Regions from separate parts of the Nonomuraea sp. NPDC050451 genome, predicted to be linked through region 2. Evidence: riboswitches for the same ligand, from Rfam matches in the RefSeq annotation. Region 2 holds a riboswitch; the other holds the start of a gene.
What was found. Region 2 has a riboswitch for glycine ahead of gcvP (aminomethyl-transferring glycine dehydrogenase). Riboswitches for the same ligand answer to the same signal wherever they lie in the genome.
Positions count from the first base shown of each region.

Region 1: it holds a riboswitch for glycine, as region 2 does, so the genes downstream of both, gcvT (glycine cleavage system aminomethyltransferase GcvT) here and gcvP (aminomethyl-transferring glycine dehydrogenase) in region 2, are expected to answer to the same signal.

Region 1 covers NZ_JBITHZ010000013.1:205,643-210,099, forward strand. The annotation lists gene ACIBI9_RS34510 (L-serine ammonia-lyase) at 1-1,034, opposite strand, end outside; gene gcvH (glycine cleavage system protein GcvH) at 1,090-1,479, opposite strand; gene gcvT (glycine cleavage system aminomethyltransferase GcvT) at 1,476-2,561, opposite strand; glycine riboswitch at 2,596-2,695, opposite strand; glycine riboswitch at 2,726-2,823, opposite strand; gene ACIBI9_RS34525 (hypothetical protein) at 2,918-3,748, shown strand; gene ACIBI9_RS34530 (gamma-glutamyl-gamma-aminobutyrate hydrolase family protein) at 3,755-4,444, opposite strand.
Region 2 covers NZ_JBITHZ010000011.1:118,707-123,163, reverse strand. The annotation lists gene ACIBI9_RS30920 (MerR family transcriptional regulator) at 1-467, shown strand, start outside; glycine riboswitch at 586-685, shown strand; gene gcvP (aminomethyl-transferring glycine dehydrogenase) at 854-3,682, shown strand; gene ACIBI9_RS30910 (tetratricopeptide repeat protein) at 3,867-4,457, shown strand, end outside.

The DNA of each region.
Region 1 (4,457 bases), on a different contig from region 2:
CCCTGGCAGCCGACCTCGGCGCCCGAGATCGAGGCGTTCTCCTTGAACAGCACGCCGATCGCGCCCGCCGTCAACAGGAAGCGGACCACGCCCTCCTCGTCCGCGTGCGGGACGAAACGGGTGTAGTACGTCAGGACAGCCGGGATGATGCCGGCGGCGCCGTTGGTGGGCGCGGTGACGATGCGGCCCCCGGCGGCGTTCTCCTCGTTGACCGCCAAGGCGAACAGCGTGACCCAGTCCATGGCCTGCAGCGGGTCCTTCTCCGCCGGCTCCGACTGCAGGCGGCGGTGGAGCTGGTTGGCGCGGCGCTTGACCTTGAGACCGCCGGGCAGGACGCCCTCCTTGGAGATGCCGCGGCGCACGCACTCCGACATGACCGCCCAGAGCCGCAGCAGGCCCGAGCGGATCTCCTCCTCGGTGCGTCCGAACGCCTTCTCGTTCTCCAGCATCAGCGCGGAGATCGACAGGCCCGTGTTCGAGCAGTGCTTGAGCAGCTCCTCGCCCGTGGTGAAGGGGTGGGGCAGTACGGTGTCGTCCGGCTTGATGCGGTCGGCGCCCGTGGCCTTCTCGTCCACGACGAAGCCGCCGCCCACCGAGAAGTAGACCTTCTCCCTCAGCTTCTCGCCGTCGGCGTCGTACGCGGTGAAGCGCATGCCGTTCGGGTGCTCGGGCAGCGAGATCTTGCGTTCGAAGACGAGGTGCTCGCCCACGACGAAGCGGATCTCGTGCGTCCCGTACAGCTTGACCGTGCCCGACTCGCGCATCTCGGCCAGGCGGCCGTCGATGGAGTCGACGTCGACCAGCTCGGGCTTCTCACCGGACAGGCCGAGCAGGACCGCCTTGTCGCTGCCGTGGCCCTTGCCGGTCAGGCCGAGCGAGCCGTACAGGATGGCCTCGACCCGCGTGACCCGGGAGAGCAGGCCGTCGTCGTGCAGCCCGCGGGCGAACTTGTGCGCGGCCGCCATCGGGCCTCCCGTGTGGGAGCTCGACGGGCCGATGCCGATTTTGAAAAGGTCGAAGACGCTGATCGCCATTGATGGCGCCTTTCATGCTGGGGCCGGGGCCCCGCGCAGGGCCCCGGCAAAAAGGTCAGGAATCGCCTGAGGTGAGCGCCGTGTACTCCTCGGCGGAGAGCACGTCCTCGGCGTCGCCCTCGACGCGCACCCGGAACATCCAGCCATCGCCGTACGGGTCACTGTTGACCAGGCTGGGGTCGTCGACCACGGCCTGGTTCACCTCGACGACCTCACCCCCGACGGGGGTGTAGATCTCGTTCACCGACTTGGTCGACTCCACCTCGCCGACGGAGTCGCCCGGCTCCACGGTCGAGCCGACGTCGGGGAGCTGCACGAAGACGACGTCACCAAGAGAGTTGGCGGCGAAGGCCGTGACGCCGATCGTCACGGTGAGGCCGTCGTCGAGGCCGGCCACCCACTCGTGCTCCTTGGTGTAGCTCAGGTCGTCAGGGATGTTGCTCACTTGTTCCTCCTGTAGAAGGGCAGCTCTACCAAATCCATAGGTTCATGGCTGCCCCGGATGTCCACGGCCAGGCCTGATTCGGCGCCGGTGTCCACGTAGGCCATCGCGATGGGCCTGCCCAGGCTCTGGGAGGGCGCACCGCTGGTGACCTCGCCGACGACGGCGCCGTCTTTGGTGACCGGGTAGCCGTGGCGCGGCACCCGGCGTCCCCGCGCGACCAGGCCGACGAGCCGGCGCCGGGGCGGGTCGTCCTTGACCGCCTCGAGCGCCGACCGGCCGACGAAGTCGCCCGGCTTGTCGAATTTCACCACTCTGCCCAGCCCCGCGTCGAACGGGGTCAGCTCGGCGCTCAGTTCGTTGCCGTAGAGCGGCATCCCGGCCTCGAGCCTGAGGGTGTCGCGGCTGGACAGGCCGGCGGGCTTGAGCCCGTACGGCTCACCCGCCGCCATGAGGGCGTGCCAGAGCGGCACCGCGTCCTGGTTGGCGACGAACAGCTCGAACCCGTCCTCGCCGGTGTAGCCGGTGCGGGCGATCAGCGCCTGCCGCCCGTCGACCAGGTCGGGCAGGCCCGCGTAGTACTTGAGCCCGTCGAGGTCGGCGTCGGTGAGCGTGGCGAGGATCTCCTGGGATCGGGGCCCCTGTACGGCGATCAGCGCGTACTGGTCCGACCGGTCCTCGACCAGCACGTCGAACGCCTTCGACCGCTCAATCAGCTCTTTTGCCACTTTTTCGTAGTTCGAGGCGTTTGCCACGACCATGAACTCGTCGTCGTCGAGCCGGTAGACGATGAGGTCGTCGAGCACCCCGCCGCGCTCGTTGACGATCATGGTGTACCTGGCCCGCCCTGTCGCCAGCGCCGACAGGTGGCCGACCAGCGCGTAGTCGAGCGCCTGCCCGGCCTGCGGCCCGGTCAGGAAGATTTCGCCCATGTGGGAGAGGTCGAACAGCCCGGCCGCCTGGCGAACGGCGTTGTGCTCCGCGGACTCACTCCCGTACCGGAGCGGCATGAGCCACCCGGCGAAGTCGGTGAGCGTGGCGCCGAGGCTCTCGTGAACGTCTCGTAGCGGTGTAGATCGGGACATTTGTCGCACCTCTGCACAGGATTGGATGCCAGCATCCTCCCCCTCTGTCATCGATGCCTGAGAGCTTCGCCCGAGTTTTGCCGGACTTTCACCTTCGGCGAGGCCCCGCGGGCCTGCTTTCCAGAGGTCACCTCCGGACGGGAAGCGTGGCAGATTTCCCGTCCGGCGTCCGCGCGGTCCTTTGCCTTGAGAGGTTTGCGGGGAGGGCTTGCTCCTTCAGGGACCCTGACCGGCTGTCAGGGCACTCTCCCGCACGGTTTCGCCGGTGATGCCCGTCAGCCTAGTGCCGTGATGGGGTTGTTGTCGCGTTCTGATCGCTCATGAACCACTCCGGGGGGTGGTGACGTCGAAGGGGTATGAATCGGCGAACGACGGCTTTCGGCCTGCTGACCACCCTGGCCCTCACGGGCTGCGGCGCATCGGAGGCCGCGTCCCCGCCCCGTTATGAGGCGAACCTGACGGTGCTCGAAGGCGGCGGGCACGGCCCGCAGCTGTGCATGATGGTCATGGAGTCGTTGCCGCCGCAGTGCGGCGGTCCTGACGTCGTCGGCTGGGACTGGGGCAAGGTGGATCACGAGTCGCAGGGCGGCGTGAAGTGGGGCCGGTACCGCGTCGTGGGCACCTGGGACGGCACCAGACTGACGCTCACCGAGCCGCCGGGCGCTCCCGCGAAGTCGGCCCCCGCTCAGGAGGAGGACCTCACCAGCCCGTGCCCGGCGCCGGAGGGCGGCTGGCGGCCCGTCGATCCCGCCAAGGCGACCCAGCAGGCGCTGGACCAGGCGTTGGCGCGGGCCGGCACGGCAGGGGAGTTCGCGGGCGCCTGGCTGGACCAGAGCTACATGAAGGGGCTCCCCGCGGAGTCGCCGGAGGCCAACGACCCGCGGCGGCTGGTGCTCAACCTGAAGTTCACGGGCGACCTGTCCGGCCGCGAGGCGTGGATCCGCGAGGTGTGGGGCGGCGCGCTGTGCGTCAGCGGCGCGGCGCGCAGCCAGAGCGAGCTGGAGGCGATCCAGCGGGAGGTCCAGGCCGAACTGGGCGACCGTCTCGTCTCGGTGTCGTCCGGCGTGCGGAGCAACCAGGTGAACGCGCAGGTCTGGGTGGTCACCGACGAGCAGCGCCGCGACCTCGACGCCAGGCACGGAGCCGGGGCCGTGGCCCTGAACGGCGTGCTCAGACCCGTGGGGTGAGAGCGGTCAGCAGGCCGCCACGAGCGCCTCGAAGAGGGCGCCGTCCTCGGCCGCCTCGGGGTGCCACTGCACGGCCACGGCGAAGGGGGCCGAGTCCAGCTCGACCGCCTCGATCGTGCCGTCATCGGCGGTGGCGGTGACCGTGAGGCCGGGCGCGAGCCGGTCGATGGCCTGGTGGTGGTAGTGGGGGACGGTCACGGGCTCCGTGCCCAGCGCCTTGGCCAGGCGGCTGCCGGGGACGGGCGTGACGGGCAGCGGGCCGAACCGGCCGGGGGCGGGGGAGTGGCCGGTGTGTCCCACGACGTCGGGGAGGTGCTGGTGGAGGCTGCCCCCGAGGGCGATGTTGAGCACCTGGAGGCCGCGGCAGATGCCGAGGTAGGGGAGGCCGGCGTCGAGGGCCGCCGCGATCAGCCCAAACTCGGCCTCATCCCGAAATTTGCGGATATAGCCGGTTTGATCCCCCGGCTCCTGCCCGTACCGGGCCGGATCGACGTCCCCGCCACCGGCCAGGATCAGGCCGTCCAGGCGGCCGACGACCTGCGCCGGCTCGCCGGCCGGCGGCAGCACGATGGGCTGCCCGCCGGCGCGTACGACCTGCTCCACGTACATGTACGGCAGGAGCGCCACGGTCATGTCCCAGACCGTGAACTTCGCCGGCTCGACGTACGACGTGATGCCGATGACGGGACGCTGCACGATGACCCCCGAG
Region 2 (4,457 bases):
GCGCGGCGGCCGGCATCACCTACAGGCAGCTCGACTACTGGGCGCGCACAGGCCTCGTGGAGCCCACGATAAGAGCCGCGCAGGGCTCGGGCTCCCAGCGGCTCTACAGCTTCCGCGACATCCTGGTGCTCAAGGTCGTCAAGCGGCTGCTCGACACCGGGGTGTCGCTGCAGCAGATCCGCACGGCCGTGCAGCACCTGCGTGACCGCGGGGTCGCCGACCTCGCGCAGATCACGCTCATGAGCGACGGCGTCAGCGTCTACGAGTGCACCTCGGCCGACGAGGTGATAGACCTGCTCCAGGGCGGTCAGGGCGTGTTCGGCATCGCGCTCGGCCGGGTCTGGCGAGAGGTCGAGGGCTCCCTCGCGGAGCTGCCGGGGGAACGAGCGGCGGTCGAGGACACCGTCCCGGCCGACCACCCCGCTGACGAGCTCGCCCGCCGTCGCCGCGCGCGGCGCCTCAGCTAGCACACCCCCTCCTGCCGTGGGCCGCAGGACGCGGCCCACCGGGCAATCCGCACATAACGCGTTACCGGGGAAATTCATGCGTAACGCGGAGGGTTGTAATCTAGGACAGCAAGGCTGACGACCCCGTGCGGGAGAGTCCTTGAGACCCCCGGGTCTCAGGGCGCCGAAGGAGCAACCCTCCCCGGAATCTCTCAGGCACCCTGTACCGCTCGGGTGAGGCAACTCTGGAAAGCAGGCGCACCCGCCAGGCGCGCCTCACCGACGGTGCAAGCCCCAGTCCCGGGGTGAAGCTCTCAGGTCGCGGCGTCGCCGCGCTGACAGAGGGGGAGATCCGGCACTCGCCCGCGCCACGGCGCCGGTCTCCATAGCCTCAGGAGGCACTGTCCATGACCGACCTGTCAGCTCCGCCCTTCTCGTCCAGGCACATCGGCCCCTCCGCGGCCGAGCAGCAGCGCATGCTCGAGGCCGTGGGCTTCGAGTCCGTGGCGGATCTGGTGGCCGTGGCCGTCCCCGAGGCCATCAGGGCCAAGGACCGGCTCCAGCTGCCCGCCGCCGTCGGCGAGGCCGAGGCCATCGCCGAGCTGCGCGCCCTGGCCGGGCGCAACCGCGTGCTCACCTCCATGATCGGCCTGGGTTACCACGACACGATCACGCCCGCCGTCATCCGGCGCAACCTGCTGGAGAACCCGGGCTGGTACACCGCCTACACCCCGTACCAGCCGGAGATCTCGCAGGGCCGCCTCGAGGCGCTGCTGAACTTCCAGACCGTCGTCTCCGACCTGACGGGCCTGCCCGTCGCGGGCGCCTCCCTCCTCGACGAGAGCACGGCCGCCGCCGAGGCGATGACCCTGGCCCGCCGCTCGGGCAAGTCCAAGAGCAGCGTGTTCGTGGTGGACGCCGACGCGCTGCCGCAGACCAAGGCCGTGCTCGCCACCAGGGCCGAGCCCCTGGGCATCACGCTGGTGGAGCACACCCTCGAGGGCGAGCTGCCCGAGTGCTTCGGCGTGCTCGTCCAGTACCCGGGCGCGTCCGGGCGGCTGCGCGACTTCCGCGCCGTGGCCGCCGCCGCGCACGAGGCGGGCGCGCTCGTCGTGGCCGCCGCCGACCTGCTGGCCCTCACCCTCGTGGCCGCGCCCGGCGAGCTGGGAGCCGACATCGCGATCGGGTCCTCGCAGCGGTTCGGGGTGCCGTTCGGGTTCGGCGGGCCGCACGCGGCCTACATGTCCGTACGCGAGGGCCTGCAGCGCCAGCTCCCCGGCCGCCTGGTGGGCGTGTCGGTGGACGCCGACGGCGACCCCGCGTACCGGCTGGCCCTGCAGACCCGCGAGCAGCACATCCGCCGCGAGAAGGCCACCAGCAACATCTGCACCGCGCAGGTCCTGCTCGCCGTCATCGCGAGCATGTACGCCGTCTACCACGGCCCCGAGGGGCTGCGCCGGATCGCCCACCGGGTGCACCGGCACGCCGCGGCCCTGGCCGGCGGGCTGCGCCAGGCGGGCCTGGAGGTCGTGCACGGCGAGTTCTTCGACACCGTGCTCGTACGCGTGCCCGGCCGGGCCGCCGAAGTGGTCGCCGCCGCCGTCGAGCAGGGCGTGAACCTCTGGCGGGTCGACGACGACCACGTGTCGATCTCCTGCGACGAGAAGACCGGCGCCGCCGAGGTCGCCAAGGTGTGGGCCGCCTTCGGCGTCGAGCGCGGCGACGTGCTCGCCCTCGACGCGGACGCGCTGCCCGCCTCGCTGGCGCGCGAGTCCGGCTACCTCAGCCACCCGGTCTTCCACAGCCACCGCTCCGAGACCGCCATGCTGCGCTACCTGCGCAAGCTGCAGGACAAGGACATCGCGCTCGACCGCTCCATGATCCCGCTCGGCTCCTGCACCATGAAGCTGAACGCGACCACCGAGATGGAGCCGATCACCTGGCCCGAGTTCGCCGCGATCCACCCGTACGCGCCGGACGACCAGGCCGAGGGCTACCGCGAGCTGATCGGCACGCTGGAGGACTGGCTGGCCGAGGTGACCGGCTACGACCGCGTCTCCATCCAGCCGAACGCCGGCTCGCAGGGCGAGTTCGCCGGGCTGCTGGCCATCCGCGCCTACCACCGCGCCAACGGCCACGGCGAGCGCGACGTCTGCCTCATCCCGTCCTCCGCCCACGGCACCAACGCCGCCAGCGCGGTCATGGCGGGCATGCGGGTCGTGGTCGTGGCCTGCGACTCCGACGGCAACGTGGACCTGGCCGACCTCGACGCCAAGATCGCCAAGCACCGTGACGCGCTGGCCGCGATCATGGTGACGTACCCCTCGACGCACGGGGTGTACGAGGAGACGATCACCGAGGTGTGCGCCAAGGTGCACGAGGCCGGCGGCCAGGTCTACGTGGACGGAGCCAACCTCAACGCGCTGGTCGGGCTGGCCAAGCCGGGCGAGTTCGGCGCAGACGTGTCCCACCTCAACCTGCACAAGACGTTCTGCATCCCGCACGGCGGCGGCGGCCCCGGTGTCGGCCCCGTCGCGGTCCGCGGCCACCTGGCGGCCTTCCTGCCCGGCCACCCGCTGCACAACGGCACGCCGGTGGGTCCCGTCTCGGCGGCCCCGTACGGCTCGGCCGGGATCCTGCCGATCTCGTGGGCCTACATCAGGATGATGGGCTCAGAGGGGCTCACGGCTGCCACCGAGCAGGCCATCCTGTCGGCCAACTACCTGGCCAGGCGGCTCGCCCCGCACTACCCCGTGCTCTACACGGGACGCGGCGGGTTGGTGGCCCACGAGTGCATCGTCGACCTGCGGCAGATCACCAAGGAGACCGGGGTCACCGTGGACGACGTGGCCAAGCGGCTCATCGACTACGGCTTCCACGCGCCGACCATGTCGTTCCCCGTGGCGGGGACGCTGATGATCGAGCCGACCGAGAGCGAGGACCTCGGGGAGCTCGACCGGTTCGTGGACGCGCTGATCGCCATCCGCGGCGAGATCGACAAGGTGGCGTCGGGGGCCTACGACTCCGTGGACAACCCGCTGCGGAACGCGCCCCACACGGCCGAGTCGGTCAGCGCCGACGAGTGGACCCACCCGTACACGCGCAGCGAGGCCGCCTATCCGCTGCCGTCGCTGCGGGACGGGAAGTACTGGGTGCCGGTGCGCCGGATCGACCAGGCGTACGGGGACCGGAACCTGGTGTGCTCCTGCCCGCCGCTGGAGGCGTACGAGGACTAGGAGCCTGGCGGCCCCACCACGGCGCCCGCGCCCTCCAGGCGGGCGTCCGTGGCGGCGGCAGGGGACTCGTTCGCGGTGCTGCTGCGCCGGGGTCCGAAGCCGGTCAGTCCTTCCGCGTCAACTGAGCAGACATGATCGCCAGAAATCGTTAGGCTCGGTGCGACCGTCGCCAGAAGGAGCTCTCTTGACGTTCTCAGAGCTGGAGACCCCGCCTCTCGACGCCGCCCGCCGCCTGGCCGAACGCGGTGATCTCGACGGCGCCGCCGCCATCCTCGCCGAGCTGGTCGCCGACCCCCACGGCCCGGACCGGGCCCAGGCCGCGGTGGGGCTCGCCGTGGTGCTGGAGGAGCGCGGCGACGTGGAGGCCGCCCGGGTCGCCGCCAGGACCGCGCTGGCCACCGGCCACCCCGAGTACGCCGCTCAGGCCGCCTGCCACCTGGCGCAGGGGTTCGAACGGGAGGGGCGCGCCGAGCAGGCCAGGGCCGCCTGGCAGGCCGTCCTGGGGGTCGGCACGGCCGCGTACGTGCCGCTGGCCCACCTCGCGCTGGCCCGGCTGGCGACGACCGCGGGCGACCCGGAGGAGGCCGAGAAGGAGCTGCGGGCCGCCATGGAGAGCGGCGACCCGGGCGTCGGCGCGCGGGCGGCCCAGGAGCTGGCCTACCTGCTGCTGGAGTACGGGGAGCCGGGGGCGGCGGCCGACGTGCTCCTGGACGCGCTGGAGGACGCCCCGGCCGATGAGGTGCCGGGGCTGCGGGTCCAGCTCGGGATCGCGCAT